One region of the Streptomyces sp. NPDC012935 genome, then DNA from elsewhere that is predicted to be linked to it. Evidence: predicted binding sites of a transcription regulator. Region 1 holds the regulator's gene; the other holds the start of a gene.

What was found. The regulator HrcA, encoded in region 1, represses chaperone genes, less so after heat shock. The targets are predictions, from matches to a motif close to TTNGCACTCNGNNNNNCNGAGTGCNAA.
Region 2: the regulator HrcA is predicted to act here: its motif matches at 8,779-8,805, upstream of groES (co-chaperone GroES).

The regions. Positions count from the first base shown of each region.
Region 1 is NZ_JBIBBC010000004.1:288,313-303,963, forward strand. It holds gene ACFY5C_RS13150 (S41 family peptidase) at 1-412, opposite strand, end outside; gene ACFY5C_RS13155 (hypothetical protein) at 488-1,045, opposite strand; gene ACFY5C_RS13160 (VOC family protein) at 1,136-1,528, opposite strand; gene ACFY5C_RS13165 (16S rRNA (uracil(1498)-N(3))-methyltransferase) at 1,547-2,302, opposite strand; gene ACFY5C_RS13170 (nitronate monooxygenase) at 2,299-3,384, opposite strand; gene dnaJ (molecular chaperone DnaJ) at 3,552-4,688, opposite strand; gene hrcA (heat-inducible transcriptional repressor HrcA) at 4,689-5,705, opposite strand; gene ACFY5C_RS13185 (MBL fold metallo-hydrolase) at 5,868-6,605, shown strand; gene ACFY5C_RS13190 (DUF3097 domain-containing protein) at 6,648-7,463, shown strand; gene ACFY5C_RS13195 (Uma2 family endonuclease) at 7,441-7,995, opposite strand; gene hemW (radical SAM family heme chaperone HemW) at 8,078-9,310, opposite strand; gene ACFY5C_RS13205 (SpoIIE family protein phosphatase) at 9,361-11,304, opposite strand; gene ACFY5C_RS13210 (HAMP domain-containing protein) at 11,407-15,552, shown strand; gene ACFY5C_RS13215 (two-component system response regulator) at 15,565-15,651, shown strand, end outside.
Region 2 is NZ_JBIBBC010000021.1:32,614-48,264, forward strand. It holds gene ACFY5C_RS35390 (glycoside hydrolase family 3 N-terminal domain-containing protein) at 1-1,228, opposite strand, end outside; gene ACFY5C_RS35395 (LacI family DNA-binding transcriptional regulator) at 1,396-2,481, shown strand; gene ACFY5C_RS35400 (LCP family protein) at 2,625-3,689, shown strand; gene ACFY5C_RS35405 (YciI family protein) at 3,802-4,158, shown strand; gene ACFY5C_RS35410 (RNA polymerase sigma factor) at 4,206-5,486, shown strand; gene ACFY5C_RS35415 (methyltransferase domain-containing protein) at 5,487-6,656, opposite strand; gene ACFY5C_RS35420 (polysaccharide deacetylase family protein) at 6,778-7,782, shown strand; gene ACFY5C_RS35425 (polysaccharide deacetylase family protein) at 7,779-8,615, shown strand; gene groES (co-chaperone GroES) at 8,952-9,260, shown strand; gene groL (chaperonin GroEL) at 9,410-11,035, shown strand; gene ACFY5C_RS35440 (ester cyclase) at 11,137-11,829, opposite strand; gene ACFY5C_RS35445 (SDR family NAD(P)-dependent oxidoreductase) at 11,976-12,749, opposite strand; gene ACFY5C_RS35450 (MOSC domain-containing protein) at 12,847-13,515, opposite strand; gene ACFY5C_RS35455 (LysR family transcriptional regulator) at 13,597-14,502, shown strand; gene ACFY5C_RS35460 (WhiB family transcriptional regulator) at 14,559-14,888, opposite strand; gene ACFY5C_RS35465 (response regulator transcription factor) at 15,270-15,651, shown strand, end outside.

The DNA of each region.
Region 1 (15,651 bases):
CGCCGTCGAGCGGGACCGTGTGGGCCCAGGTGCGGCGGCTGCCCGCCTGGCCCTGGGTGCTGATCGCGAGGACCTGGCCGTCGGGCGTCCAGCCGCGCACCCTGGTCTGCCCGCTGCCCCAGTGGGTGAGGCGCCTGGAGGGGCCGCCGTCGACCGGCGCGATGTGCACCTCGGGGGCGCCGTCGCGGGTGGAGGTCCAGGCGACGGTCGTACCGTCGGGCGAGATGCGCGGCAGGGAGACCGGCACGTTGTCGGCGCTGACCCGCCAGGCCCGGCCGCCGTCGAGGGGGGCGAGCCATACGTCGTCCTCGGCGGTGAAGGCGACCAGGTCGCCGTGCAGATGCGGATACCGCAGATATGACGGCGCGGGGACGGGGGCCGAAGTCGAAGCAGGCGTCGCGGACTGTGTCACGCGATCACCCTAGGCAAGAGCGGCGCCCGCGAACAGGTCTTTGGATCACTTGCCCCAACTCCCGCCGGGAGCCGGTCACTTGCCCTCCGGCCAGCAGTTCGGGTGCTGCTTGCAGTAGACGGTCTTGGTGACGGTCACCGTGACGGTCGGGCCGGGTTGCTGTCCGCCCCCGGACGGGTTGACGGGCGAGGGCGTGGCGTCGCAGTCGCCCAGCCCGTTCACGTGGAACCACTCCTTGCCATCGATCTTGGCGACGAGGTCCCCGCGCACACAGGAACCGCTGACGGCCCGGGTGATCCGGCCCGTGACGACAATGTCCTTGCCGTCCTTGGTCTCGCCCTCGCAGTCGACCTTGACGACGGCGTTCTCACTGGCGGTCGGCGAGCTGCCGTTGCCGCCCCCGTCGTACGAGCCCGTGCAGTTGAGCCACTGCACGTCGGCCTTCTGCCGCTCCAGCTCGTCGGTCACGGTCTGATCGGTCGTGAACGCCACGGTCGCCGAGCTCAGCCCACTCGGATCACAGCCGACCACCGAGCCGACGGCGACGACGGCGAGCCCCGCCACGGCAGCCACCCGCGCACGACGCCCGGGACGCCGGTGGACGCGGGACCGAACCCTCCTGAATGCCCCCATGGGACCGCAGCCTGCCACTGTCCCGGCCGCCGCGGTAGAGCGCATACGGCCACTCCTGCTCGCGCACGTCACGGCGGGAGGCGGTCGCTCTCAGGTGCGCAGCAGCAGCCATTCCTGAAGCTCCACCAGGTTCCCCTCCGGGTCCTTGAGGTGGGCGACGCGCATGCGGTCGGTCAGCGCAGTGGGGTCGTGGAGGAGGGTCGCTCCGCGTTCGGTGATCTGTGCGCAGTAGGTGTCCAGATCGTCGACGCGCAGGACCACCAGCGAACGATGTCCCCTGGCCTCGTCGCCGAGTTCGCCCACGACCTCGGCCATCACCGCCCGGTCCTGAAGGGCGATGCCCGCCGAACCGGTTGCGGGGCTGAACTTCTCGTAGGGCCCGTTCGTCGCGCCCGACTGCGGCTTGAGGCCGAGGACCTCGGCGTAGAAGCGGTAGCAGGCGGCGAAGTCGCCGACCAAAAGCCGTACTTGGGCGAGTTCCACGGCGGACGTCCCTCCTGGTCAGGACCAGCGGCCGGTGCGGCCGAGGAGCAGTGCCGTCGCCGCGGTTCCGGCGGTGGAGGTACGCAGGACGGTTCGGCCCAGACGGTACGCCTTCGCGCCCGCCTCCTCGAAGAGGGCGAGTTCCCCGGGGGCCAAGCCGCCCTCGGGGCCGACGACGAGCACGATCTCGCCCTCGGCGGGCAGTTCGGCCGTCGCGAGCGGCTCGCTGCCGTAGTCGCGCTCCTCGTGCAGTACGGCGGCGAAGTCGGCGTCGGCGAGCAGCGCCGCGACCTGCTTGGTCGTGGCCGCCTCGGCGACCTGCGGGAAGCGCACCCGGCGCGACTGCTTGCCTGCCTCGCGTGCGGTGGCCCGCCACTTGCCGAGGGCCTTCGCCCCTCGCTCGCCCTTCCACTGGGTGATGCACCGGGCGGCCGCCCACGGCACGATCGCGTCGACGCCGGTCTCGGTCATGGTCTCGACGGCCAGTTCACCGCGGTCGCCCTTGGGGAGGGCCTGGACGACGGTGATACGGGGCTGTCCCGCTGGTTCCTCGGCCACCGCACCCGCGCCGACGACCAGCCGGTCCTTGCCCTCGGCCGCCTTGACGACCCCCTCTACCCAGCGCCCGAGCCCGTCGGTGAGGACGACCTCCTCGCCGGCCCGCAGCCGCTTCACCGAGACGGCGTGCCGCCCCTCGGGACCGTCGAGCACGTACTCGCCGCCGGAGAGGTGGCCCCGCTCCAGCGACTCGACGACGAACACCGGCGCCGTCATCCGAGAGCACCCCCCTTGCGCGCCGCCGACAACGCTGTCGTCGCGGCGTCCAGCTCCGCGACCAACACCTCCACCAGCTGCCCGGCGGGCAGGTCGCGTGCCATGCGGTGCCCCTGCCCCGCCCACAGGGCCATGCCCTGCGCGTCACCGGACGCGGCGGCCTTCTTGCGCAGCGGGGAGGTCAGGTGGTGGACCTCGGGGTAGGCGGCGGGGGCGTACGGCCCGTGCTCGCGCATGAAGCGGTTGACCAGGCCGCGGGCGGGCCGGCCGGAGAACGCGCGCGTCAGTTCGGTCCGTACGAACAGGGGGTTGGTCAGCGCCTGCTTGTGCAGGGCGTTGGCGCCGGACTCCTGGGTGGCGAGGAAGGCGGTGCCGAGCTGGGCGGCACTGGCCCCGGCCGCGAGGACGGCGGCGATCTGGCTGCCGCGCATGATGCCGCCGGCGGCGACGAGGGGCAGGCTGACGGTCTCCCGGACCTGGGCGAGGAGGGAGAGCAGCCCGATGCCCGACCGGTCCGTCTCCGGGTTGTCGCGATGCGTCCCCTGGTGCCCGCCGGCCTCCACTCCCTGCACGATCACGGCGTCGGCACCGGCCTGCTGCACGGCGAGGGCCTCGTCCGGGGTGGTGACGGTGACGAGGGTGAAGGTTCCGGCGCGGCGCAGGGACTCCAGCACATCCGGCTTCGGCACCCCGAAGTGGAACGAGACGACCGGCACCGGGTTGTCGAGCAGCACGGCCAGCTTGGCGTCGTACCCGTCGTCCCGCCCGCTGTCGCGGTCCCCCAGCTCGGTCTCGTACCAGGCCGCCTCACCGGCGAGCTGATGCGCGTAGACGTCCACTGCCGCGGCGTCGGCATACTCGGGCTGCGGCATGAACAGGTTGACCCCGAACGGGCGGCCCGTCAGCCCGCGCAGCTGCTTGATCTCCTGGTACATCCCGTCGGCGGTCTTGTACCCGGCGGCGAGAAACCCCAGCCCACCGGCCTCGGACACGGCAGCGGCGAGCTGCGGAACGGAGACGCCGCCCGCCATGGGGGCCTGCACGATCGGATGGGGGAAGAGATCGGTCAGCGCGGAGGACATGACGGCATGTTGTCACGTCCTCCGAACAAGTCCGAATCGGCCCGGTGCCGCGGCAACGGGCCGGGGAGAATCAGCCCGTCCGGCGTTCGAGGACGAGGCCCGTTCAGGGCCGGGCGGGGGGCTGAGGGCGGCAGCCCCCAGCCACGGCGAGCAACCCCCGCGCACCGTCAGCGCCCGTTGAACGCGTCCTTCAACCGCGAGAACAACCCCTGCTGCCCGGGCTGGAACTGCCCTTGCGGCCGCTCCTCGCCCCGCAGCTTGGCCAGCTCGCGCAGCAACCGCTCCTGCTCGGGGTCCAGCTTGGTCGGCGTGGTGACCTCGACGTGGACGATGAGATCGCCGCGCCCGCCACCGCGCAGATGCGTCACACCGCGTCCGTGCAGCGGAATCGACTGACCCGACTGGGTGCCGGGCCGGATGTCGACCTCCTCGAGGCCGTCCAGCGTCTCCAGCGGCACCTTCGTGCCGAGGGACGCCGCGGTCATCGGGATCGTCACCGTGCAGTGCAGGTCGTCGCCGCGCCGCTGGAAGGTCGAGTGCGGCAGCTCGTGGATCTCGACGTACAGGTCACCGGCGGGACCGCCACCGGGGCCGACCTCGCCCTCGCCGGCGAGCTGGATCCGGGTGCCGTTGTCGACACCGGCCGGGATCTTGACCGTGAGCGTCCGACGGGACCGTACGCGTCCGTCGCCCGCGCACTCGGGACACGGCGTGGGAACGACCGTCCCGAATCCCTGGCACTGCGGGCAGGGCCGGGACGTCATGACCTGGCCCAGGAAGGACCGCGTCACCTGCGACACCTCACCGCGACCGCGGCACATGTCACACGTCTGGGCGGAGGTGCCGGGGGCAGCCCCCTCACCGTTGCAGGTGTTGCAGACGACGGCCGTGTCGACCTGGATGTCCTTCGTCGTGCCGAAGGCCGCCTCGTCGAGCTCGATCTCCAGCCGGATCATCGCGTCCTGGCCCCGACGGGTGCGCGAGCGCGGGCCGCGCTGGGACGCCGTACCGAAGAAGGCGTCCATGATGTCCGAGAAGTTCCCGAAGCCACCCGCACCGAAGCCGCCGGCTCCCGCGCCGCCCGCCTGGGACAGCGGGTCGCCGCCGAGGTCGTAGACCTGCTTCTTCTGCGGGTCCGACAGCACCTCGTAAGCGGCGTTGATCTCCTTGAACCGCTCCTGGGTCTTCGGATCCGGGTTGACGTCCGGGTGCAGCTCGCGCGCGAGCCGCCGGAAGGCCTTCTTGATCTCTTCCTGCGACGCGTCGCGGCGCACGCCGAGAACGGCGTAGTAGTCCGTGGCCACTTACGACTCCGCCAGGATCTGTCCGACGTACCGTGCCACTGCGCGTACCGCTCCCATCGTTCCCGGGTAATCCATGCGGGTCGGTCCGACCACGCCGAGCTTGGCTACTGCCTCGCCGCCCGAACCGTAGCCGACCGACACGACAGACGTTGAGTTGAGTCCCTCGTAGGCGTTCTCGTGACCGATGCGTACGGTCATGCCCGAATCCCCTGCCTCGCCAAGGAGTTTGAGGAGCACGACATGCTCCTCGAGGGCCTCCAGGACGGGCCGGATGGTGAGGGGGAAGTCATGTCCGAAGCGGGTGAGATTGGCGGTGCCGCCGATCATCAGCCGCTCTTCGTTCTCCTCGACGAGTGTCTCCAGAAGGGTGGAGAGCACGGCCGAAACGGTGCCGCGGTCCTCTATGTCGAAGGCCTCCGCGAGGTCCTCGACGAGCCTCGGCACATCGGTGAAGCGCCGCCCCGCGACCCGGCTGTTGAGCCGCGCGCGCAGATCCGCGAGCGAGGCCTCACCGAAGGGCGCGGGACAGTCGATCATCCGCTGCTCGACCCGTCCGGTGTCCGTGATCAGCACGAGCATCACACGCGCGGGCGCGAGCGAGAGCAGCTCCACATGACGGACGGTGGACCGGGTCAGCGACGGGTACTGCACGACGGCGACCTGCCGCGTGAGCTGCGCGAGCAGCCGCACGGTGCGCGCCACGACGTCGTCGAGGTCGACGGCGCCGTCGAGGAAGTTCTGGATGGCGCGCCGCTCCGGCGGGGTCATCGGCTTGACGCCGGCGAGCTTGTCGACGAACAGCCGGTAGCCCTTGTCGGTCGGGATGCGCCCCGCGCTGGTGTGCGGCTGGGCGATGAACCCCTCGTCCTCCAGGGCCGCCATGTCATTGCGGACGGTCGCCGGGGAGACCCCGAGGTTGTGCCGCTCGGTCAGCGCCTTCGACCCGACCGGCTCCTCGGTCCCGACATAGTCCTGGACGATGGCGCGCAAAACCTGAAGCCTGCGTTCACTCAGCAACCGCGCACACCTCCAGAAGTCGTCCCCTTGACATCTCGCCTGGCACTCTGCGCTGGTGAGTGCCAACCGTCCCCGGCCAGTGTACGGCGGTGGGGTACGCCCCGGGCAAGGCCGGTCCTGCACCACCATGCCCGACGGTGGTGTCTTGGTTAGCGTCGCCGTATGACGGTGACTTGGGAAGAGCTCGGGTGGGAACGGCTGGCGACCGGGGTGGGCAGGTGCCGGCTTCCGGGCTGGGACTGCACCGCGGGGCTGGTCGTGGGCCGGGACACGGCGCTCGTGATCGACGCCGGGTCAAGCCTCGGGGAAGGTGTGCGGTTGCGTACGCAGGCGCAGTGGCTCGCGGGTCACCGTGTGACTCATCTCGCGCTGACCCATCCCCACTTCGATCATGTCTTCGGGGCGGCGGCGTTCGCCGGGGCGGAGGTGTACGGCCCGGTGGGCATGGACACGGTGTTCGCGCACGAGCGGGCGGGACTGCGCTCGGACGCCGTGGGCAACGGCCTGGACCCGGACGCCGCCGACGAGGCTCTGGACGCCCTGGTCCGCCCCCGCCACCAGGTGAGCGGCGAGTGGACCCTCGACCTGGAGGGCGGCCGCCAGGTCCTGCTCGCGAACGTCGGTCCGGCCCACACGGCCCACGATCTGGTCGTGCTGGTGCCGGGCGCGGCCTCCGGCGATCGGGAGGTCGTCTTCTGCGGCGACCTGGTGGAGGAGTCGGGCGAACCCCAGGCGGGCCCCGACGCCGTACCGTCGCACTGGCCGGCCGCCCTGGACCGCCTGTTGGACCTGGGCGGCGAGGACGCGCTGTACGTGCCCGGTCACGGAGCGGTGGTGGACGCGGAGTTCGTGCGGCGCCAGCGCGACGCCCTGGCGGCCCGCTTCGGCGTGTCGCCCTGATCCGCGAGACGTACCCGCGGCGCTTCTCCTATCGTCATCCGAATGCGCCAGTACTCCCCGGACCTGACCCCGCCCTGGAAGAAGCCCAAGCCCGCCCCCGAGGTACCGGCGGACCCGGGCCTGGTCGTGGAGGAGCCGGGCACGGGTTTCTGCGGCGCGGTGATCCGCTGCGAGGCGGGCACGGTGACGCTGGAGGACCGCTTCGGCAAGCACCGGGTGTTCCCGCTGGAGCCGCGGGGGTTCCTGCTGGAGGGCAAGGTCGTGACGCTCGTACGCCCGACGTCCTCCGCTCCCGCACGTCCCAGCCGTACGGCGTCCGGCTCGGTCGCCGTCCCCGGCGCACGCGCACGTGTGGCCCGCGCCGGCCGGATCTACGTGGAGGGCCGCCACGACGCCGAACTGGTCGAGAAGGTCTGGGGCGACGACCTGCGCATCGAGGGCGTGGTCGTGGAGTACCTGGAGGGCGTCGACGACCTGCCGTCGATCGTGGCCGAGTTCGCCCCGGGCCCGGACGCCCGCCTCGGGGTCCTGGTGGACCACCTGGTGCCCGGCACGAAGGAGTGGCGGATCGCGGAGTCGGTGACCAGCGAACACGCCCTGGTCGTGGGCCACCCGTACATCGACATCTGGGAGGCGGTGAAGCCGTCGGCCCTGGGCATCGAGTCCTGGCCGCGCGTCCCGCACGGGCAGGACTGGAAGACGGGGGTGTGCCGGGCACTGGGGTGGCCGTCGGAGAACACCGGCGCGGTGTGGCAGGCGATCCTGAAGCGGGTGGGGTCCTACAAGGACCTGGAGCCGGAGTTGCTGGGGCGGGTGGAGGAGCTGATCGACTTCGTTACGGGTAGCGGTGGGGCCTGACGTTGCTGAAGGTGCCGAATCCGGTGGTGTCGACTTCGAGACCGAGACAGTCCATCGGGACCGGGCAGCCGAACTTGCTCATCCGTTGCACGTGGTACTCGGCTTCCTCGCCACTGCCCTTCGGCTCGGCGAACAGCACACAGTGCGCCATGATCGGGTCGATGATCAGGTAGGCGGGCACGCCGCTCGCGGCATAGATCGCGCGCTTGACCCCGTAGTCGCGCTCCACGCTGGTTTCGGAGACGACCTCCACCAATGCCGTGACCACCGCCGACGGCACGTATGTCCCTTGATCCGGACCGGCGCCTCGCTCGGTCACCACCACATCGGGAACGGGTGCGCTGACGAAGTCGAGCATGTCGACACACTGGGTCTGAAGCGGATACCAACGGTTGCGGGGAATCTGGTCCACCGTCTCCGTGACGTTGCGGTTGTTCACCAGACCAGAGTTACGCGACATCACGATCTCGCCTCGCAGAAGCTCGGCCCTGACGCCCTCAGGCGGCTCCAGCCCCTCGAAGAACTTGATCATCGCGCGATCGTTCACAGCGGCACCCTACGAATCGGTGCGCCGCCCAATGGTGCCTCTGCGTCCGATTCACCCACCGGAGTGATCAGTCCACCAAATCCCTGACCACCGCATCCGCCAGCAACCGCCCCCGAAGCGTCAGCACCGCACGCCCTTCCCCGTACGGCCCCTCCTGAAGCAGCCCCTCCCCCAGCGCCCGCCGAGCAGCCGCGAGCCCCTGCTCCCGCAGCAGCTCCAGCGGCACCCCCTCCAGCAGCCGCAGCTCCAGCAGGATCCGCTCGACCCTCCTGTCCTCCTCGGACAGCAGCTCGCGCCCGGCCCCCGGCGAGCGTCCCGCCGCCAGTGCCGCCGCGTACGCGCCCGGATGCTTCACGTTCCACCAGCGCACGCCGCCCACGTGCGAGTGGGCGCCCGGACCCGCGCCCCACCAGTCGGCGCCCCGCCAGTACAGCTCGTTGTGCAGGCAGCGGCCCGCCTGTGAGGTCGCCCAGTTGGAGACCTCGTACCAGTCGAAGCCCGCCTGCGACAGCACCGAATCCGCGATCAGGTACCGGTCCGCGTGGACGTCGTCGTCCGTCATCGGGACCTCGCCCCGGCGGATGCGGCGGGCCAGCTGGGTGCCCTCCTCGACGATCAGGGCGTAGGCGGACACGTGGTCCGGGCCGGCGCCGATCGCCGCCTCCAGCGAGGCCCGCCAGTCGTCGTCCGACTCGCCCGGTGTGCCGTAGATCAGGTCCAGGTTGACGTGCTCGAAGCCTGCCGCGCGCGCCTCCGCCACGCACGCCTCGGGACGGCCCGGGGTGTGGGTGCGGTCCAGGACCTTCAGCACGTGCTGCTTCGCGCTCTGCATGCCGAAGGAGAGCCGGTTGAAGCCGCCCTCGCGCAGGGTGGCCAGATACGCCGGGTCCACCGACTCCGGGTTCGCCTCCGTCGTGATCTCCGCGTCCGGTGCCAGCCCGAACTCGTCACGGATCGCCCCCAGCATCCGTACGAGATCGTCGGCGGCCAGCAGCGTGGGCGTACCGCCGCCGACGAAGACCGTGCGGACCTCGCGCGGGTCGTCGCCGAGGACCTTGCGGGCCATGCGGATCTCGTCGACGAGGGTCTCGGCGTAGTTGTCGCGGGACGCCAGCACTCCGCCCGTGCCGCGCAGCTCGGTCGCCGTGTAGGTGTTGAAGTCGCAGTAGCCGCAGCGGGTCGCGCAGTACGGGACGTGCAGGTAGAAGCCGAGAGGGCGGTCGGCGGACCCGGCGAGGGCGGACGCGGGGAGCGTGCCGTCGTCGGGGACGGGCTCGCCGTCGGGGAGTGCGGAAGGCATGGGTTCTATTGTCCAGCACGCGCGGGTGCCCGCCGGAACCGAGAGAACCGCTACTCGGCCTGGAGCACCAGCAGCGCCAGATCGTCCTCCGGCGGACGGCCGCTGAACTCGTGCACGAGCCTGCGGATCCGCTCCGCGATCAGCTCGGCGTTCAGCCCCGCGCACCCGGCGAGCGCGGTCGCGAGGCCGTCGCCGTCGTCGAACTGGCTGGAGCCGCTGCGCCGCTCCGTCACTCCGTCGGTCACGCACAGCAGGGTGTCCCCGGAGCGCAGCTCGAAGGTCTCGCTGGTGTACGTGGCGTCCTCGACGACCCCGAGGAGGGTCTGCGGATGCGCCGCGGTGTGGACCTCGCCGCCGGCGCCCAGCAGCAGCGGCAGCGGGTGTCCGGCGGAGGCGAGGGTGCAGCGGATGCCGCCGTCGAAGGGGGTGAGTTCGCCGTAGAGGAGGGACAGGAAGCGGGTCTGCGGGCCGTCGCCCGGCGCCGGCGGGACCGGCCCGACGAGGGCGCGCGCGGCGGCGTCGGCGGCCTCCGTGGCGTCGTCGAGGAGTAGCTGGTTGAGACGGTCGAGGACGTCGGCGACCCGGTAGCCCTCCCGGGCGAGGAGCCGCAGCCAGGGGCGTGCGATGCCGATCACCACGGCCGCCTCGGGGCCCTTGCCCTGGACGTCCCCGATGGCGAAGCACCAGCGGCCGTCGCCGGCCGGGAACAGGTCGTAGAAGTCGCCGCTCGGACCGCCCTTGTCGCACGGCTCGTACACCAGCGCGCTGGCCACGCCGGGGATCTCCGCGACGGCACCGGGCAGCAGTCCGCGCTGCAGGACCCGGCTGATGGTGGCCTGCCGGGCGTACTGGCGGGCCGCGCCGATGGCGAGCGCCACCCGGCGGCTGAGGTCCTCGACGAGCCCGGTGACCTCGTCGGGGAAGCGCAACAGGTCGGCCCGCCCGATGACCAGCGTGCCCAGCGGGCGGCCCCCGGCGATCAGGCGGTACGCGAGCGCCGTGCCGCTCATCCCGCGCGCGCCGAGCGCCTCACCTGGCCAGGGGTAGGCGACCGGACCGGTGCGGTGGTCGTCGGCGGGAAGCGGCGGCTCCTTCTCCAGGGCCTGGCGCAGCTCCTCGATGAGGTTCTCGGAGCCGTGCCAGACGCGGGCCAGCCGCGGCCCGGTCCCGGCGGCGCCGTCCGCCCCCCAGCCCGCCCCTCCCCCGGCCTCGCCCGATCGTGGGTATCCCCAGCGCCCGGCGACCTCGTCCTCCAGCCACACCGCACACCAGTCCGCGAGCCGCGGCACGATCAGCTGGCCGGCGAGCGCGGCGACCAGGTTCTCGTCGAGCTGCCCGGCGAGCAGGTCGGAGGCCTCGGCGAGGAAGGACAGAGCACCGCGGTTGAGCCAGTCGGTCTCCCGCTCGGCGCGCTGGGGCTCGGGGGCGAGGATCTCGGCGACGCGCAGCCCGCGCTCCAGCGCGCGCTCCTCGGCGTACACCTCGATGTCGTCCTTGGCCGCCACGGGGTCCTCGGCGGGCAGCCGCGCCCACACGGTCTTGGAGCCGGTGCGATAGGTGACGCCCCAGGACTCGGCGAGCCGGGACACCAGCCGCAGGCCGCGCCCGTACTCCGGAGTCTCGTACGGCGCCTCGACCTCACCGTCGCGCGGGGCGCGCGAGGGATGGTGGTCCAGGACCTCGACGACGAGGGCGCCGGCGTCCTCCAGCCGGCAGGTGAGCTCCAGATCGGTGCCGGCGTGCACGACGGCGTTGGTGACCAGCTCGCTGACGGCCACGACGGCGTCGTCGACGAGTCGGGCGCTGAGGTGCTCGGTGCCGGGGAGCCCGGAGGCGGCCCATTCGGTCAGGGCGTTGCGCACGAGGGTGCGGGCGGAGCCCGGGGAGATCGGACTGCCGGGGAGGGTGGCATGGGTTTCCGCGCCCACGCCTCCGGGCGCAGGCGCATCAGAGGCACGGGAAACGGTCTCCCGTTGCGCCGGAATGGCCCCCATGGACAGCTCCCCGAACGGTTCGGACGAATACGCCTCAGTCGACGCCGACAGAGTGACAGACTGGCCACGCCCATAAGCACCGAGTTACCGAAGTGGGCCGCCATGAGTGAGAACCGTGCTACGCGTGTGCTCGAAGACGGACAGAAAGACGGTCAGATTCGAGCATCGGAACTGCGCCCGCTGCTCGCCGCGATGACCGCGGCGAGGGACGGCGACTTCCGGAGGCTGCCGGAGACCGGTGAGGGAGTGGTGGCCGAGCTTACGGCGGTCTTCAACCAGATCATGGACCGGAGCACGCACTTCAACCGCGAAGTGCAGCGCGTCAAGAGGGAGTTGGTCCGGCACGGCAGGCTCGACGAGCGGCTCTCGGCGAGCCCGGGCCCCGGTGACTGGACGACCCGCGTCAACGACGTCAACCAGGTGCTCGACGCTCTCGTCGCCCCGGCGGCGAACGCGACGCGCGTGCTCGACGCGGTGGCCGGCGGTGACCTGACCCAGCGCGTCGATCTGCATGACGGCAGCCGCCAGTTACGCGGCGACCTGCGGCGCCTCGGCCGCGCCGTGAACAAGATGGTCGACCAGCTCTCCCTGTTCACCGGTGAGGTCACTCGCGTGGCCCGCGAGGTCGGCACCGAGGGCCGGCTCGGCGGGCGGGCCAAGGTGCAGGGCCTGTCGGGCAGTTGGCGGGACGTGACCGAGGCCGTCAACACGATGGCGTCCCGGCTGACGGCGCAGGTGCGCGACATCGCCCTGGTGACCACGGCGGTGGCCCGCGGCGACCTGACCCGCACGGTCACCGTCGAGGCGACCGGCGAGCTGCTCGAACTCAAGCTGACCGTCAACACGATGGTCGACCAGCTCTCCGCCTTCGCCGACGAGGTGACGAGGGTCGCCCGCGAGGTGGGTACGGAAGGGCAGCTGGGCGGACGCGCGCAGGTGCGCGGCGTCTCCGGGGTATGGAAGGACCTCACCGACAACGTCAACTTCATGGCGTCGAACCTGACCTCCCAGGTCCGCAACATCGCCCAGGTGACGACCGCCGTCGCCAACGGCGACCTGAGTCAGAAGATCACCGTCGACGCCCAGGGCGAGATCCTCGAACTCAAGTCGACCATCAACACGATGGTCGACCAGCTCTCCGCCTTCGCCGACGAGGTGACGAGGGTCGCCCGCGAGGTGGGCACGGAAGGCAACCTCGGCGGGCGGGCCCAGGTACGCGGCGTCTCCGGCGTATGGAAAGACCTCACCGACAACGTCAACTTCATGGCGGACAACCTGACTTCCCAGGTCCGCAACATCGCCCTCGTCTCCACCGCCGTCGCCCAGGGCGACCTGGGCAAGAAGATCACGGTGGAGGCGAAGGGCGAGATCCTGGAGCTGAAGTCGACCATCAACACGATGGTGGACCAGCTCTCCGCCTTCGCCGACGAGGTCACCCGCGTCGCCCGCGAGGTCGGCACCGAAGGAAACCTCGGCGGTCAGGCCCAGGTACGCGGCGTCAGCGGCGTCTGGAAGGACCTCACCGACAACGTCAACTTCATGGCGCTGAACCTAACCTCGCAGGTCCGCAACATCGCGCAGGTGACGACCGCCGTCGCCAACGGCGACCTGTCCAAGAAGATCACCGTCGACGCCCGCGGCGAGATCCTCGAACTCAAGGACACCGTCAACACGATGGTGCAGCAGCTGCGCGCCTTCGCCGACGAGGTCACCCGCGTGGCCCGCGAGGTCGGCACCGACGGCCGGCTCGGCGGCCGAGCCCAGGTGCTGGGCGTCTCCGGGGTCTGGCGGGACCTGACCGACAACGTCAACTACATGGCCGACAACCTCACCTCCCAGGTGCGCAACATCGCCCAGGTCACCACCGCCGTCGCCAACGGCGACCTCTCCAAGAAGATCGACGTGGACGCGCGCGGCGAGATCCTGGAGCTGAAGACCGCCATCAACACGATGGTCGACACCCTCTCCTCCTTCTCCTCCGAGGTCACCCGCGTGGCCCGCGAGGTGGGCTCCGAGGGCCAGCTCGGCGGCCAGGCCCGGGTGGAGGGTGTGTACGGCACCTGGAAGCGCCTGACGACGAACGTGAACGAGCTGGCGTCGAACCTGACCACCCAGGTCCGCGCGATCGCCGAGGTCGCCTCCGCGGTGGCCCAGGGCGACATGTCCCGCTCGATCACGGTCGAGACGCGCGGCGAGGTCGCCGAGCTGAAGGACAACATCAACCTGATGGTGGCCAACCTGCGCGAGACGACCCGCGCCAAGGACTGGCTGGAGTCCAACCTGGCCCGCCTGGCCGCCCTGATGCAGGGCCACCGCGACCTGATGGAGGTCGCCGACCTGCTGCTGCGCGAGCTGACACCGCTGGTGAACGCCCAGTACGGCGCGTTCTTCCTGGCCGACCCGGACGAGGAGAGCGCCGCGCTGCGCACCACGGTTCCCACGAAGGGGCTGGCCTTCATCGCCGGATACGGCTCGGCCCAGGGCACGACCATCGAGACCGGCGGCCTCCCGGTGCACGGACTGGTCCGGCAGGCGGCCCGGGAGAAGAAGCGGATCCTGGTCGAGGAGGCGCCACCGGACTACATCAAGATCAACAGTGGGCTCGGCGAGGCGGCTCCCAGCAGCGTCGTCATCATCCCGATCCTCTTCGAGGACAAGCTGCTCGGCGTGATCGAGCTGGCGTCGTTCTCCCGCTTCTCCGATGTGCACCTGGCGTTCTTCGACCAGTTCGTGAACACCATCGCCGTCGCGATCAACACGATCATCGCCAACTCCCGTACGGAGTCGCTGCTCGGCGAGTCCCAGCGCCTGGCCATGCAGCTCCAGGAACGCTCTGACGAACTGCAGATGCAGCAGGCCGAGCTGCAGCGCTCGAACGCCGAGCTGGAGGAGAAAGCAGCGCTCCTGGCGACGTCGTCGCAGTACAAGTCGGAGTTCCTGGCGAACATGTCCCACGAGCTGCGGACCCCTTTGAACTCTCTGCTGATCCTGGCGAGGCTGCTCTCCGACAACCCGGACGGCCATCTCTCCGACCAGGAGGTCCAGTTCGCGACGACGATCCACCGCTCGGGCTCGGACCTGCTCCAGCTGATCAACGACATCCTGGACCTGTCGAAGATCGAGGCCGGCCGGATGGACGTACGGCCGAAGAAGCTGCCGCTCATCAAGCTGCTGGACTATGTCCACGCCACCTTCCGCCCGCTCACCCTGGACCGGGGACTCGCCTTCGAGGTGGCGGTCGGCGAGGACGTACCGCGCGAGATGTACTCGGACGAGCAGCGCCTCCAGCAGATCCTGCGCAACCTCCTCTCCAACGCCATCAAGTTCACCGCCTCGGGCAAGGTCGAGCTGCGCGTGAACCGATTGAAGGACCCTGAGCACCACTACGTCCTCGAGGGCGACGAGGTGATCGCGTTCTCGGTGTCCGACACCGGCATCGGCATCGCCGCGGAGAAACTCCCGGTGATCTTCGAGGCGTTCCAGCAGGCCGACGGCACGACCAACCGCAAGTACGGGGGCACGGGCCTCGGCCTGTCCATCAGCCGTGAGATCGCCGGCCTGCTGGGCGGCCGTATCGTCGCCGAGAGCGAGCCGGGCAAGGGCTCCACTTTCACGCTGTACGTCCCGGTCGTCAGCCCCGGTCACTCCGCCACCGGCCCGGTGCCCGAGGACCGGTCGCTGCCGGTGCCGGAGCAGCTGTCCGCCGAGACGTTCTTCTCGACCGCCCACGACGCGGACGATTCCTGGCCGACGCCGACCAAGCTGGAGGCCTGGCAGATGGGCCGGGCGGGGCAGATCCTGCCGGGCCGGCGGGTGCTCATAGTGGACGACGACATCCGCAACGTCTTCGCGCTCACCCACGTCCTGGGGCGGGTCGGCATGCCGGTCCTGTACGCGGAGAACGGCCGCGAGGGCATCGAGACACTGGAACGCACCCCGGACGTCGAACTCGTCCTCATGGACATCATGATGCCGGAGATGGACGGATACGAGACGATCTCCGCCATCCGTCGCACCCCGCGCTGGACGGACCTGCCCATCGTCGCGCTCACCGCGAAGGCCATGCCCGGAGACCGGGAGAAGTCCATCGCGCGGGGTGCCAACGACTACGTACCGAAGCCGGTGGACGTGGATCAGCTGCTGACCGTCGTCTGCGACCTCCTGGACCCCGAGGTCGCGGACAGCACCGTAGTACCGGAACCGAGCGCTTCCGAAGAGGAAGAGGTTCCGCCGACCATCACCGAGTGAGGCCACTTGATCATGAGCGCTGAGGCAACGACCGACGAGCGTGCCGGCATCCTCCTGGTCGACGACATGGAGGACAACCTGATCGCGCTGGAGGCCGTA
Region 2 (15,651 bases), on a different contig from region 1:
GGGAGAGGGGCAGGGCGCCGTCCGGGTTGTCCAGGAGTACCACCGACTCCTCGGCCACGCGCCGCGCAAGGGCTCGGTTCGCCGCAGAGTCCAGGTCCAGGTCCGCTGTCTTCGGCTCCGGCGTCCAGTCCTCGTCCAGGAGACCCAACTCGCATTTCTGGAGCAGGACTCGGCGGGCCGCCCGGTCCACCAGCCCCTCCGGGATCTCACCCGACCGGACGGCCTCCAGCAGGGGTTTCCCGTAGCACTTCAGGGTGGGGAGTTCCACGTCGATGCCCGCCGCCAGCGCGGCGTGCGCCGCTTCCCCCGCCGTGCCCGCCACTCGGTGCAACGTCTCCAGGAAGCCGATGCCGAAGTAGTCGGCGACCACCGTGCCCGTGAAACCCCACTTCTCGCGCAGGAGTTCGGTCAGCAATGCCGGGTCCGCCGACGCCGGCACCCCGTCCGTCTCGTTGTACGCCGCCATCACCGACCGCGCTCCGCCCTCGCGCAGCGCCATCTCGAAGGGAGGCAGTGTCACGTCCGCGAACTCGCGGATGCCCGCCCGTACAGGTGCGAGGTTGCGGGCGCCCGCAGATGACGCGTATCCGGCGAAGTGCTTGAGTGTGGCGATCACGCCGGCCGACTCCAGGCCCCGGACGTAGGCCGTGCCGATCGTGCCGGTCAGATACGGGTCCTCGCCGATGGTCTCCTCGACGCGGCCCCAGCGCGGATCGCGTACGACGTCCAGGACCGGGGCGAGACCCTGGTGGACGCCGGCCGAGCGCAGGTCCTGGCCGATGCGGGCGGCCATCTCCTCGATGAGCGGGGGGTCGAAGGTGGCTCCCCAGGCGAGCGGTACCGGGTAGGCCGTGGCCTGCCAGGCCGTGAAGCCCGCCAGGCACTCCTCGTGGGCCACCGCCGGGATGCCGAAGCGGCCCGCCCCGGCGATACGGCGCTGGGCGCGCGCCAGTGCCTGCGCGGCCGGCGCCGGGTCGACGGGGGCGGTGCCGAAGGAGCGGGTGAGCTGGCCCAGGCCGTGGGTGATCAGCTCGGCCCAGTCGTAGTCGGCGGTCATGTCGTGCTGGTGCGGGGCGACTCCCTCGGTCCGTGCCGCACCGTCCGTGGCGGCGCCCACCCACACGCCGTACAGCTGGGCTGTCTTCTCCTCGAGGGTCATCCGGGAGAGGAGGTCGTCGACGCGGGCGGCGGCGGGCAGGGCGGGGTCGCGCCAGGGGGCGGTGGTCATGAGACTCCTGTCCGGGCGGTGGTCATGAAACTCCTGGCCGGGCGGCGGCTGGGAGGCCCTCTCATGAGCCTCGCGCGAATGTTTCGTTATTCACCTCGAATGTTCCGGGAACCTAGGCGCGGTGAGAAGGGTTCGTCAAGGGGTCGCGCGGGGATACGATCGCCGCCATGACACCCTCGGAGCCCGCCGAAACCCGGACCACAACGCGTGAAACCCGGACGACACCACCGTCGACCGGCCGGTCCCCCCAGACCGCGACACTCGCCGAGATCGCCCGCGAGGCCGGCGTCTCCGCGCCGACAGTTTCGAAGGTCCTCAACGGACGCGCCGACGTAGCCCCGGCCACCCGCACCCGCGTCGAGGAACTGCTGCGCGCCCACGGCTACCGCCGACGGCGGGCCGAGGCGAGCCGGTCACCCCTGATCGACCTGGTCTTCCACGAGTTGGAGAGTGCGTGGGCGATGGAGGTCATCCGGGGCGTGGAGAACGTCGCCCGCGATGCGGGGCTGAGTGTGGTGCTGAGCGAGAGCGCCGGGCGGCTGACCCCGGGCAGGACGTGGGCCGACCAGGTCGCCGCCCGGCGCCCGCACGGCGTGATCCTCGTGCTGTCCGGGCTCGACGAGTCCCAGCGCGCCCTGCTGACCAGCCGTTCGATCCCGTTCGTGGTGATGGACCCGGCGGGCGACCCGGGGGCCGACGTGCCGTCCATCGGGGCGACCAACTGGCAGGGCGGGCTTGCCGCCACCCGGCATCTGGTCGAGCTCGGGCACCGCAGGATCGGCGCGATCACCGGGCCGTCCCGGATGATGTGCAGCCGCGCCCGCGTCGACGGCTACCGCGCCGCCCTGGAGACGGCCGGGCTCCCGGTCGAGCCGGACCTGATCCGGGCCGGCGACTTCCACCACGAGACCGGCTACCGGCAGGGGCTGGAGCTGCTGCGTCGCCCGGACCGGCCGACCGCGGTCTTCGCCGGCAACGACCTCCAGGCGCTCGGTCTGTACGAGGCCGCCCGCGAGCTGGGGCTGCGCATTCCGGAGGACCTGAGTGTGGTCGGCTTCGACGATCTGCCGATCGCCCGCTGGGTGGGGCCGCCGCTGACGACCGTACGGCAGCCGCTCACGGAGATGGCGGAGGCGGCGGCGAAGCTGGTCCTCGACCTCGCGCGGGAGGAGGGGGCGCCGGTGGCGACGCGGGTTGAGCTGGCGACGAGCCTGGTGGTGCGGAGCAGTACGGGGGAGCCCCCGACGGCTTAGCACCAGGCCGCATCGAAGGCAGTCGGTTGGCCGATCGAAACTTTCGGGTGTGTCCGCGGGGATCTCCTGGAAGTCTGAGAATTTCCGAAGAAAAGGCGGTCTGACACTCCTGCCCGTAATAATTCGGACGTACGTTCCTGCCTGTGACGGGACTTGGGGCGAACGGGCGTGCAGCGGACGGGGACTTCGGCGGCCGGGTAGGCCGGCGGTCGACGGCGCTGAAGGCGGCCGGACTTGTCTTCGCGGGCACCCTGGTGCTGGGCGCGGCTGCCATGAGTTGGGCCTACTGGCACCTGAACCACAACATCAAGAGCGTCGACATCGACAGCGCCCTCGGCGACGACCGCCCCCTGAGCGGCCGGACTGCGCCGGTCCCGTCGGCTTCCGCCTCCGCTCTGCCCACCGGCTCCCTGAACATCCTCGTCCTGGGCTCGGACTCGCGCAGCGGTGAGGAGAACCAGAAGCTGGGTGGCGGCAGCAGCACCGGCGCCCGCGCCGACACGGCGATGGTGGTGCACATCGACGCCGGCCGCACCGGGGCGACCGTCGTCAGCATCCCGCGCGACACCCTGGTCACCCGCCCGTCCTGCCCGCTGCCGTCGGGCGGTTCGACGGAGGTGGCGTACGGCACGATGTTCAACAGCGCGTACGCGGTCGGCGGCCCCGTCTGTGCGGTCAAGACGGTCGAGTCGCTCACGAACGTCCGGATGGACCACTACATCGAGATCGACTTCTCGGGCTTCGCGAGGCTGGTGGACGCGCTGGGCGGCGTCACCGTCACGACGGACGAGGACATCGACGACGAGGACAGCCACCTGACGCTCAAGGCGGGCACGCATCACCTGGACGGCACCCGGGCGCTGGCCCTCGCCCGCACTCGGCACGGCATAGGCGACGGCAGCGACCTCGGCCGTATAGGCCTGCAGCAGAAGCTGGTGACGGCCCTGCTGGACCAGATCTCCGCCACCGACCTCCTCACCGACCCGGCCCGGCTCTACCGGGTCGCCGACGCGGTGACGGGCAGCCTGACGACCGACACGGGCCTGGACTCACTGGGTGAGCTGACGGGCCTGGGGCAGAGCCTGCAGGGGCTGAAGCCGGACACGGTGCGGACGGTGACGATGCCGGTGGTGCCGGCGCCGACGGACGGTAACCGGGTGGTGGCTCAGGAGCCGGCGGCGGGGGAGTTGTGGGAGTCGTTGCGGTGACAGTAAAAGATCTTCGAAAAGAATCCGGGGAGCGTGTCGATCCGGCAGTCTCCCGTTCGACGCAGGGGTGAGAGGCCGGGAAGGACCCGGTCACCGCCCCTGAGGAGTCACCATGCCGCGCTACCTCTCGCTCGTCCGGATCGACGAGTCCACCGCCCCCGCCGAAGGCCCGAGCCCCGAGATGATGCAGCGCATGGGGGAACTGCTGGAGGAGATCACCAAGGCCGGCGTCATGCTCGACACCGCCGGTCTCACCCCGTCGGCGCAGGGCACCCGCGTGCACTGGGACGGTGCGAACGTCTCCGTCACCGACGGGCCCTTCACCGAGTCCAAGGAGGTCATCGGCGGCTACGCGATCACGCAGTGCAAGGACAAGGCCGAGGCGCTGGAGTGGGCTTCGCGGTTCGTGAAGGTCCACGGAGAGGGCTGGCAGGTCACCTGCGAGGTGCGGGAGATCGCCGAGGGCTGATCCGCCCTCCTTGGATACCAGGTCGTACGGGTGTTGCATGGTGGGCTGTGACCCCGCAGCCCACCGCAGACCCGCACGGCACCATCGAGACCGTCTTCCGCATCGAGTCTCCTCGCGTGATCGCCGCCGTCGCCCGGCTGGTCCGCGATGTCGGGATCGCCGAGGAACTCGCGCAGGACGCGCTGGTCGCCGCGCTGGAGCAGTGGCCCCGCGACGGTGTCCCCGACAACCCCGGAGCCTGGCTCATGGCCGCCGCCAGGCACCGCGCCGTGGACCTGATCCGCCGCCGCGAGAACTACGCGCGCAAGCTCGCGGAGATCGGCCGCGACCTGGAGCGGACGGCACCGCCCGAGGAGCCGTCCGCCCTCCACGACCCCGACGCCATCGACGACGACCTGCTGCGGCTGGTCTTCACCACGTGCCACCCGGTGCTGTCGCCGCAGGCCCGCATCGCCCTCACCCTGCGCCTCCTCGGCGGCCTGACGACGCCGGAGATCGCCCGGGCGTTCCTGGTGCCGGAGGCCACCGTCGCCCAGCGGATCGTCCGGGCCAAGCGCACCCTGGCGACCAGGAACGTCGCCTTCGAGGTGCCGTACGGCCCCGACCGCGCCGCACGTCTCGGCTCGGTCCTGGACGTCATCTACCTGATCTTCAACGAGGGTTACGCCGCCACGGCCGGGGACGACTGGCTGCGCCCGGCGCTGTGCGAGGACGCGCTGCGGCTGGCCCGTGTGCTGTCGGGGCTGATGCCCAAGGAGCCCGAGGTGCACGGCCTGACCTCCCTCCTCGAGTTCCAGGCGTCCCGCGCGGCGGCCCGCACCGGCCCGTCCGGCGAGCCGATCCTCCTCAAGGACCAGCACCGCAGCCGCTGGAACCGCATGCTCATCGCCCGCGGCATCGCAGCGCTGGACCGCGCGGGCGCCACCGCCACGGGAGCGCCTGGGCCGTACGCACTCCAGGCCGCGATCGCCGCCTGCCACGCGCACGCGTACGCCTACGAGGAGACCGACTGGAAGACCATCGCCACCCTGTACGGCCTGCTGTCGGCCCGCTCCCCGTCGCCCGTGGTCGAGTTGAACCGCGCAGTCGCCGTGTCGATGGTGGAGGGGCCGGAGCCCGCGCTGGAGATCGTCGACGCGATCGCGGCCGGACCGGCGCTGCGGGACTACCACTTGCTGCCGAGCGTGCGCGGTGATCTGCTGCTGCGTCTCGGCCGTACGGACGAGGCGCGGGCGGAGTTCGAGCGGGCGGCGCGGCTGACGCGCAACGAACGGGAGCGGGAGATGCTGTTGAAGCGAGCGGCCGGCGACGAGGGCGACGAGGCCTGACTACGCGGGCCGCCCGACCAGCATCGTCGGCGCCCCCGCCACCCGGGTCAGGAACACGGTCGCCGCGTTGGGTCCTTGAGGCTTGACCTTCTTGCGCAGCTCCTCCGGCTCGACCGCCGACCCGCGCTTCTTCACGGTCAGGATGCCGACCTCGCGCTCCCGCAGCAGGGCCTTCAACTTCTTCACGTTGAAGGGGAGCTGATCGGTGATCTCATAGGCGGCGGCGTACGGCGTCGGCCGCAGCTCGTCCGCCGTGACGTAGGCGATGGTCGCGTCGATCAGGCCGCCGTCCAGCTGCTGGGCGACCTCGGCTACCAGGTGGGCACGGATGGCGGCACCGTCCGGCTCGTACAAGTACCGCCCCACCGGCCGGACTCCGGGGTCGGGGAGGCCTCGTGAGAGCAGTGAGCGCGGTCCCGGCAGCAGGGTGGCCCGAACGGCGCCGGGATCCGTCCCGAACCACAGGACGGCTTCCTTCACGTCCCCGCCGTCCGAGATCCACTCGGCCTCCGCCTCGGCCGGGATCGCCTCGTGCGGGATGCCCGGCGCGATCTTCAGTGCGGCACGGGGCGCCTTGCGGGCCGTCTCGACGGCCCAGGACAGCGGCGGCGAGTATGCCTCGGGGTCGAAGATCCTCCCGCGGCCGCCCCGTCGGGCGGGGTCGACGAACACGGCGTCGTAGCTGGAGACGTCGACCTCGGTGACGTCGCCCTCCCGCACCTCGAACAGGCCGGTGAGGCCCAGGGCGTCCGCATTCGCCCGCGCCGCTGCCGCCGTCACCGGGTCGCGGTCCACCGCCAGCACCCGTATCCCGGCCCGCGCCAACGCGATCGCGTCGCCCCCGATCCCGCAGCACAGGTCGGCGACCGAGTGCACCCCCAGCTCCTTCATCCGGTCGGCGCGGTACGCCGCGACACTCGCCCGCGTCGACTGCTCGACGCCGTTCGGCGTGAAGAACATCCGCCCCGCGTCCGCCGCCCCGAACTTCGCCACCGCCCGCTGCCGCAGCCGCGCCTGCCCGAGCGCCGCCGACACCAGCTCGGCGGGGTGCTCGCGGCGCAGCCGGGTGGCGACGGCGAGTTCGTCGGCGGGGTCGGTGTCGCGTACGGCGTCGAGGAGGGCGCGGCCCTCGGGGGTGAGGAGGGAGAAGAAGGCGGCGAGGTCGTTCACCGGGTCATTGTCCGCCAGCCGGCGGACCGGCCGCTCACGGTGGGCCAGTCGGTGGATGGTGCTTCTCCGCACGGCGGTGTCGGCCCGGCTTCGGGGTGGGCGCCTGCGAAGATCCCGCACCATGCGACTAGTAGTACAAAATGACAAAAGTAGCCCGAATGGGGCACCCGCAGGGCGGCGTGGCCGGGCAGCGGCAGGTACACGGGTCCGCGGAGCAGTCGCCGTGCTCGCCGTCGCCGCCATCGCCGCGGGCTGTGCACCGGCGGGCACTGGCGCATCCGGGCCCGCACGCCCCACCCCGAGCCGGCAGCCCCTGAAGGCACCGCCTCCGGCCACCAGTGCGGGCCCGCACGCCGGGAACACCCCCGGTGCGCATCCGAAGAGGTTCAAGTCGGCGCAGTCCGTCGCCGCCCGAGCCGCCGCCGCGAAACGCTGGGGTCTGTCGAGAATTCCGCTCACGCCCCCGCCTCCACCCGCGACCAAGCCGAAGATCACCACCCGCGAGGGTTTCGAGGTCGACGGGCACGAGGAACTCGGCCTCCCGCCGGTCTTCACGACCATCCCCACCCGGCAACGGGTCGTCTTCCTCACCATCGACGACGGCGCCGAGAAGGACCCCGTCTTTCTGCGGATGATGGACGACCTGCGGGTGCCGTACACCGCCTTCCTCAGCGACTACGTGATCAAGGACGACTACGGCTACTTCAAGCGGATGCAGCGCAGCGGCGTCACCCTGAACAACCACACCCTCCACCACCCGTACCTCCCCGCCCTCTCCTACCGCCGCCAGCAGTACGAGATCTGCGGCATGCAGGACGTCATCGAGGAGCGCTACGGCAAGCCCCCGCTGCTCTTCCGCCCGCCCTTCGGGAACTATGACAAGGACAGCCTGCGCGCCGCGAAGTCGTGCGGCATCAAGTACGTCCCGCTGTGGAACGAAGAGGTCTTCGTCGACCACTGGGAGTACCGCGAGTGGGACCAGAAGATCCGATCGGGTGACATCGTCCTCTCTCACTTCCGGGGCCGGGAGGACTGGCAGGGCACAATGCCCGACATGATCCGCCGGTTCCTGAACAAGGTGACGGCCGAGGGCTACGCGGTGGCCCGGCTGGAGGACTACCTGTGAGGCGGACGCCGTGGGCCGTGGCGGGCGCGGTCCTGGCTTCCGTCCTGCTCGCCGGATGCGCGCAGCCGGCCGGTCCGGTCGGCCCCGGTGGAGGGAAGCCGGGCGACAGGGCGGCCCACAGCACCCGGTCGGTGGACAGCGCGCCGCACACGGCACAGCCGTACCGGCGCTGGGGCCTGACCGCCCCACTCGCCGCGCCACCGCCCCCGCCCGGGAGGCGGCTGCGGCCAGGGACGTCCGGTGGACACCCGCTGCCCGTCGTGCACCGCGCGCCCACCCGCGACAAGGTCGTCTTCCTCACCTACGACGACGGCGCCGAGAAGGATCCCCGCTTCGTCGACATGGTCCGTGAACTGCGGCTGCCCGTCAGCATGTTCCTCACGGACAGCGTGGTCGGCCCGGGCTACGGCCACTTCGCGCGCCTGCGCTCGGTGGGCGCGTCGATCCAGAACCACACCCTCGACCACGCCGCCCTGCGCGGCCTGCCGTACGCCGGCCAGCGCGCCGAGATCTGCGGCCAGCAGAACAAACTCCGCGCCCGCTTCGGCATCCGCCCCCGCCTCTTCCGCCCGCCCTACGGCACGTACGACACGACCACGCTCCGTGCCGCGGCCCACTGTGGGGTGACGGCGGTCGTGCTGTGGCGGGCGGCGATGGAGGGCGACGGCGAACTGACGTACGCGCACGGCCCCGGACGGCTGCGCGCCGGGGACATCGTGTCGGTCCCCTCGGGTGAACCGGCGGGGCTGACGCTGAGAGAGCGGACGACGAGGCTGCTGCGGGAGATCCAGGGACGGGGGCTGACGGTGGGCCGTTTGGAGGACTACATCTGACGGAACTCTCCGGCGCCGGTCCACTCCAGCCCGTCCGGCGTTTGAGGACGAGGCCGTTCAGGCCGATAGCGGGGGTCTGGGGGCGGCAGCCCCCAGGCGGCCACGGCAACACCGGTCACCGGCGGCACCGGTCACCCGAACGCGGCTCAGCCAGCGCAGCGAATTAGCAGTCCGCTTGACCGAGTGCTAATCGCGGTCATAGTCTCGGCTCTGGCACTCCCCACTGGAGAGTGCCAACTACGCGACGGGCAGGTCCGGCACCCGCGACGACGGATCCACCTGGTCGCCACCTCAGACAGTTAACCCCGTGAGATCTCCGAAGGGGGAGGTCGGATCGTGACGACCACCAGCTCCAAGGTTGCCATCAAGCCGCTCGAGGACCGCATTGTGGTCCAGCCGCTCGACGCCGAGCAGACCACCGCCTCTGGCCTGGTCATCCCGGACACCGCCAAGGAGAAGCCCCAGGAGGGCGTCGTCCTGGCCGTGGGCCCGGGCCGTTTCGAGAACGGCGAGCGTCTGCCGCTCGACGTCAAGACCGGCGACATCGTGCTGTACAGCAAGTACGGCGGCACCGAGGTGAAGTACAACGGCGAGGAGTACCTCGTCCTCTCGGCTCGCGACGTGCTCGCGATCATCGAGAAGTAGGGGGGTCTGGGGGTCACCCCCCAGATAACCCGTCACCTCAAGCACTTTTGCTTGTGAGCTGCGCCCCGGGCCCCCGCGACCTTATGAAGCCGGGCGTCTGGGGCGCAGTTCGTTTCACCCACGTTTTCCGAGAGGGCTGAACCGCTCCCATGGCGAAGATCCTGAAGTTCGACGAGGACGCCCGTCGCGCCCTCGAGCGCGGCGTCAACAAGCTTGCCGACACGGTCAAGGTGACGATCGGCCCCAAGGGCCGCAACGTCGTCATCGACAAGAAGTTCGGCGCGCCCACCATCACCAACGACGGCGTCACCATCGCCCGTGAGGTCGAGGTCGAGGACCCGTACGAGAACCTCGGCGCCCAGCTGGTGAAGGAGGTGGCGACCAAGACCAACGACATCGCGGGTGACGGTACGACCACCGCCACCGTGCTCGCCCAGGCGCTGGTGCGCGAGGGCCTGAAGAACGTCGCCGCGGGTGCTTCCCCGGCGCTGCTGAAGAAGGGCATCGACGCGGCCGTGGCCGCGGTCTCCGAGGAGCTCCTCGCGACCGCCCGCCCGATCGACGAGAAGTCCGACATCGCCGCCGTCGCCGGTCTGTCCGCCCAGGACACGCAGGTCGGCGAGCTCATCGCCGAGGCGATGGACAAGGTCGGCAAGGACGGTGTCATCACCGTCGAGGAGTCCAACACCTTCGGTCTGGAGCTGGACTTCACCGAGGGCATGGCCTTCGACAAGGGCTACCTGTCGCCGTACTTCGTGACGGACCAGGAGCGCATGGAGGCCGTCCTGGAGGACCCGTACATCCTCATCAACCAGGGCAAGATCTCCTCCATCGCGGACCTGCTGCCGCTGCTGGAGAAGGTCATCCAGGCGGGTGCCTCCAAGCCGCTGCTGATCATCGCCGAGGACGTCGACGGCGAGGCCCTGTCGACCCTGGTCGTGAACAAGATCCGCGGCACCTTCAACGCGGTCGCCGTCAAGGCCCCCGGCTTCGGTGACCGCCGCAAGGCGATGCTGCAGGACATGGCGACCCTCACCGGTGCCACGGTCATCTCCGAGGAGGTCGGCCTCAAGCTCGACCAGGTCGGCCTGGAGGTGCTCGGTTCCGCTCGCCGGATCACCGTCACCAAGGACGACACCACGATCGTCGACGGCGCCGGCAAGTCCGAGGACGTGCAGGGCCGCGTCGCCCAGATCAAGGCCGAGATCGAGAACACCGACTCCGACTGGGACCGCGAGAAGCTCCAGGAGCGCCTCGCGAAGCTGGCCGGCGGCGTGTGCGTGATCAAGGTCGGCGCCGCCACCGAGGTGGAGCTGAAGGAGAAGAAGCACCGTCTGGAGGACGCCATCTCCGCGACCCGCGCCGCGGTCGAGGAGGGCATCGTCTCCGGTGGTGGCTCCGCTCTGGTCCACGCCGTGAAGGTCCTCGAGGGCAACCTCGACAAGACCGGCGACGAGGCCACCGGTGTCGCGGTCGTCCGCAAGGCCGCCGTCGAGCCGCTGCGCTGGATCGCCGAGAACGCCGGCCTGGAGGGCTACGTCATCACCTCCAAGGTCGCCGAGCTCGACAAGGGCCAGGGCTTCAACGCCGCGACCGGCGAGTACGGCGACCTGGTCAAGGCCGGCGTCATCGACCCGGTCAAGGTCACCCGCTCCGCCCTGGAGAACGCCGCCTCCATCGCCTCCCTGCTCCTCACGACCGAGACCCTGGTCGTCGAGAAGAAGGAAGAGGAGGAGCCGGCGGCCGGTGGCCACAGCCACGGGCACGCCCACTGAGCCCAGCAGCTCACGCGCGCTGAGCCCAGCGGCTCATACGCACGCAGAAGGCCCCGGTCCCGCACGAGAGTGCGGGACCGGGGCCTTCCCCTTCGCGGGCTTCACTCGCCGAGTACCCCCAGTTGCTCCAGCAGACCCGCCCGGTCGTAGAGCCAGCGGCTCTCGCAGATCCTGCCGGCCCGGAACCGCTGCCAGGTCATGCCCTGCATGGACACGTCCTGCCCGGTCGGCATGATCCCCAGGAAGTCGCCCTTGTGCCGCGCGACCCACGTCCACCGGGTGCACACCTGGTCGTCCTGGGCCATCTGGTCGTCGATCCGGAAGGTGAAGTCGAAGGCGCCCTGCCACCCCGCGTACACCTCGCGCATGCCGTCGACGCCCTGCACGGGCCGCGGATACGAGGGATCGTGATCCACGTAGTCGTCCGTGAGGTGCTCACCGATCCGCTCCGGCCCCATCCTGCCCATGGCCTCGAAGAAGGTCCGCGCGGCCAGGACGTTCAGCTGCTCGTCGCGCACCACGTCCAGATCGGTGAACGTGGGCGGCTCGTCACAGAGCGCCACCATTTCCTGGAAGATCCGGCCGGTCTCGGGCAGATCGGAGTTCCGCATGGCCTCGTCGTACGACGGAAACTCCACGATCTCGATGAAGTGCGACGCGTCGGACCGGTCCTTCCCGATGACGTCGTGCGTCGCCGTCCGCTTCCCCTTGGTCTGCTCGACCCACCTGTCCATCAGCCGGTTCATCTCGTCGAAGCGGCTGGTCCTGCAGTCGATGAGCTGTACGAAGGTCATGGCGTCGGGGCCTCCCGGTCGTGCTGGGTGCGGCTGACACCACCATTTTCCCACCGCCACGCCCCTGCGGCCCCCGGTCACGGTGGAACCGGGCGGCGCACCGATCCCCTTCGAAGCACCGAGGCGCCCGGCTCTCCCCGACGCGCCTACTGGGGCCCGTACTTGCGCCCGGTCCGCGAGCTGATCCCCCCGAGCACCCCTCGCGGCACCAGCTTCGCCGCGCCCAGCAGGACCTTGTAGCGAGGGTCCGGGATCGACACCGTCTTGCCCTTCGCCAGATCGTGGAGCGCCGCCGCCACCAGCTTGTCCGCGTCCAGCCACATCCACCCCGGGATGTTGTCCGTCCCCATCCCGGCCCGCTCATGGAACTCGGTGCGCACGAACCCCGGGCACAGCGCCATCAGCCGTACGCCGCTGCCCGCCAGGTCCCGCGCCGCGCCCTGCGTGAACTGCACGACCCACGCCTTGGACGCGCCGTATGTGCCGCGCGGTACGAAGGCCGCCACGGAGGCGACGTTCACGACACCGCCCCGCCCCCGCTCACGCATCGCCTCCGACGCCGCCGACGTCAGGCGCAGTACCGCCTCGCAGTGCACCTTGAGCATCTTCAGCTCGTCGGCCATGGAGACGTCGAGGTAGCGGCCCTTGTTGCCGAAGCCGGCGTTGTTGATCAGCAGATCGACCGGGTTCCTGCGGTCGCCCAGGCGAGCGGCGACCGTCTCGATGCCGGTGTCCTCGGCGAGGTCGGCCGTCAGGACCTCCGCCTCGATGCCGTGCCGGTCATGCAGTTCGGTCGCCTGCTCCCGCAGCCGCTTGGTGTCCCGGGCCACGAGCACCAGGTTGTGTCCGTCGGCAGCCAGCCGCCGTGCGAAGGCCGCGCCGATGCCCGCGGTCGATCCCGTGATGAGAGCCGTTGTCATGGCGCAAGGTTAATGACCCGGAGTCTGCGCGTCCGCTCTCTGCACAGGGCCTCCCAGTCGGTGAAGCCCGTGCGAACAGCAGGCAGGTGAGCCGCGGTCAGATCCCGTGCTGTGACACATACTTCCGAGCTGCCGCCAATGACTCCGGGTGCAGCGACTCGCCCGCCGCCAGCAGCCGCGGCAGCAGCTTGCGCTCCGTCGTGACCGCCCGGAACTGCAGTGCCACCGTCACGTCGTGACCGGGGCGGTGGATGATCTCCATCGCGTCGCCCGCCCGTATCTCGCCCGGCTCGATCACCCGCAGATACGCGCCGGGCGCGGCCTTCGCCGTGAACCGCTTCACCCACTGCGTCTCACCCAGATGGCCCTGAAAGGTACGACAGGGAATCCGGCCGCACGTCACCTCCAGCACCACCTCGGGCCCGATCCGCCAGCGCTCCCCGATCAGGGCACCGGACACGTCCAGGCCGGACGTCGTGAGGTTCTCGCCGAACACGCCGTTCGTCAGCGACCGCCCCAGCTCGCGCTCCCAGTCGTCGAGGTCCTCGCGCGCGACCGCGTACACGGCCTGGTCGTCGCCGCCGTGGTGCCGCTTCTCGCACACCGTGTCCCCCGCCAGCCCGCTCCCCCCGACGCCCTTCGGGCCGGGCGCCGCCACCAGGACCGGCCCCGCCGCCGGCTGCTTGTCGATGCCGGTCACACCGTCGGCGTGATCCGTGTACGGCACCGCCTTGGCGCGGCCCAGATTCACAGACAGAAGCTTCATGCCCGCACGGTAGGCGACGTACGTCCAAAGTGTCGACGCGATATTCGGCACGCCCTCCAAGGCTCGCTTATGCTCGGTTCCGTGCTCGAAGCCCGTCACCTCCGCGTCCTGCGCGCCGTCGCCACCACCGGTTCCTTCTCCGCGGCGGCGCGTGAGCTGGGCTGCACCCAGCCCGCCGTCAGCCAGCAGATGAAGGCGCTCGAGGCCTCCGTCGGCACCCCCCTGCTGATCCGCAGCGGACGCGAGATGCGGCTGACGCAGGCCGGCGAGGCGCTGGTGCGGCACGCCGCCGGGATCCTGTCGGGACTCACCGCCGCCGAGGAGGAGGTCGCCGCCATCGCCGGACTGCGGGCCGGCCGCGTGCGGCTCGTCTCCTTCCCCAGCGGCAGCTCCACCCTCGTCCCGACCGCCCTCGCCGCCCTGCGCGCCGCGCACCCCGGCACCCGGGTCTCCCTGGAGGAGGCCGAGCCGCCGAAGTCCGTCGAGCTGCTGCGCGAGGGCGACTGCGACGTGGCCCTCGCCTTCCGGTACGAAGGCGCGGCCCAGGAAGGGGAGTGGGACGACCTCGTCGTACGCCCGCTGCTGACGGACCGTCTCGTCGGCCTCGTACCCGAACGGCATCGGCTCGCGCGCACCGCGTCCTCCGGATCGGTCGCCATCGGGGAGCTCGCGGCCGAGCCCTGGATCGCCGGATGCCCGCGCTGCCGGGGACAGTTGATCGAGGTGTGCGAGAGCGCCGGCTTCACGCCCCGCATCGACTTCGCCACCGACGACTATCCGGCGGTCGTCGGCCTGGTGGGCGCCGGCCTGGGCGTGGCGGTCCTGCCCCAGCTCGCCGTCGAGTCCGTACGGCCGCGGGGGGCCCGCATGGTGACGCTGGAGCCGGCGGTCCGGCGGGAGATCGTCGCGCTCACCCTGCCCGACCTGGCGCAGGTGCCGGCCGTGGCGGCGACGCTGGAACAGCTTGCGCGGGCCGCCGCCCGCTAGCGGCAGAAAGAAGGGCACGCATGTGCGTGCCCCGAGCTAGATGCAGAAACGTTCCTTCAGGTGTGCGAGCCGGTCTCCCCGCCGGCCGTCGAGGCCGAGACCAGCCGGTTGCGCGCCCGCCCCATGAGCTCCTCGCGCTCGTCCTCGGTCAAGCCGCCCCAGACGCCGTACGGTTCGCGCACCGCCAGCGCGTGCGCCGCGCACTGCGCGCGCACCGGGCACCTCATGCAGACCTCCTTGGCCGAGTTCTCTCGAGCGCTCCGAGCCGCACCGCGCTCGCCCTCCGGATGAAAGAAGAGCGAACTGTCCACCCCACGACATGCAGCCAGCAGCTGCCAGTCCCACAGGTCCGCGTTCGGTCCGGGAAGGCGGGAGAAATCTGCCATTGCGTGACCCCTTGTAGCCGTTCTGGGCGGATACGGTGTCTACGACCGTACATCTACGATCTAAGAAGATGAAAATATGACTCATTGCGAATCTAGCCCCAAACGCCGTGAAACGGGAAGAAAAAGGGCTGAATGGGGCATGGGTTGTGATGAAACATTGAGGGTCCGTCGTGCATGTCTGCCCCGTGTCCGCCCCCTCACGTAGAGTGCCGAAGACGGCGCATGCCCCCGTAACTCTTTCGAGTGACCGTCGTTGAGAGGGCGGAGGCGGTTGAAGGAACAAGCGCTCGGGCACGCGTCCGAGGCGGTCGACCGCACAGGTGACGATTTCGTACCAGCCTGGAGGCTCAAGGTGACGTGCATCAGCTGCGGAGGGCGGCCATGACATCCGTCCTCGTCTGCGACGACTCCCCGCTTGCCCGAGAGGCGCTCCGCCGCGCGGTCGCGACCGTGCCCGGCGTCGAGCGCGTGACGACGGCGGCCAACGGCGAGGAAGTCCTCCGCCGCTGGGGCGCCGACCGCTCGGACCTGATTCTGATGGACGTACGCATGCCCGGTCTGGGCGGCGTAGAGACCGTGCGGCGGCTGCTGTCCGCCGACCCGGGAGCGCGCATCATCATGCTCACCGTCGCCGAGGACCTGGACGGCGTGGCCCTCGCGGTCGCCGCCGGGGCGCGCGGCTATCTGCACAAGGACGCCTCGCGAGCGGAGTTGCGTGCCACCGTCACGCAGGCCCTCGCCGACCCGACCTGGCGGCTGGCCC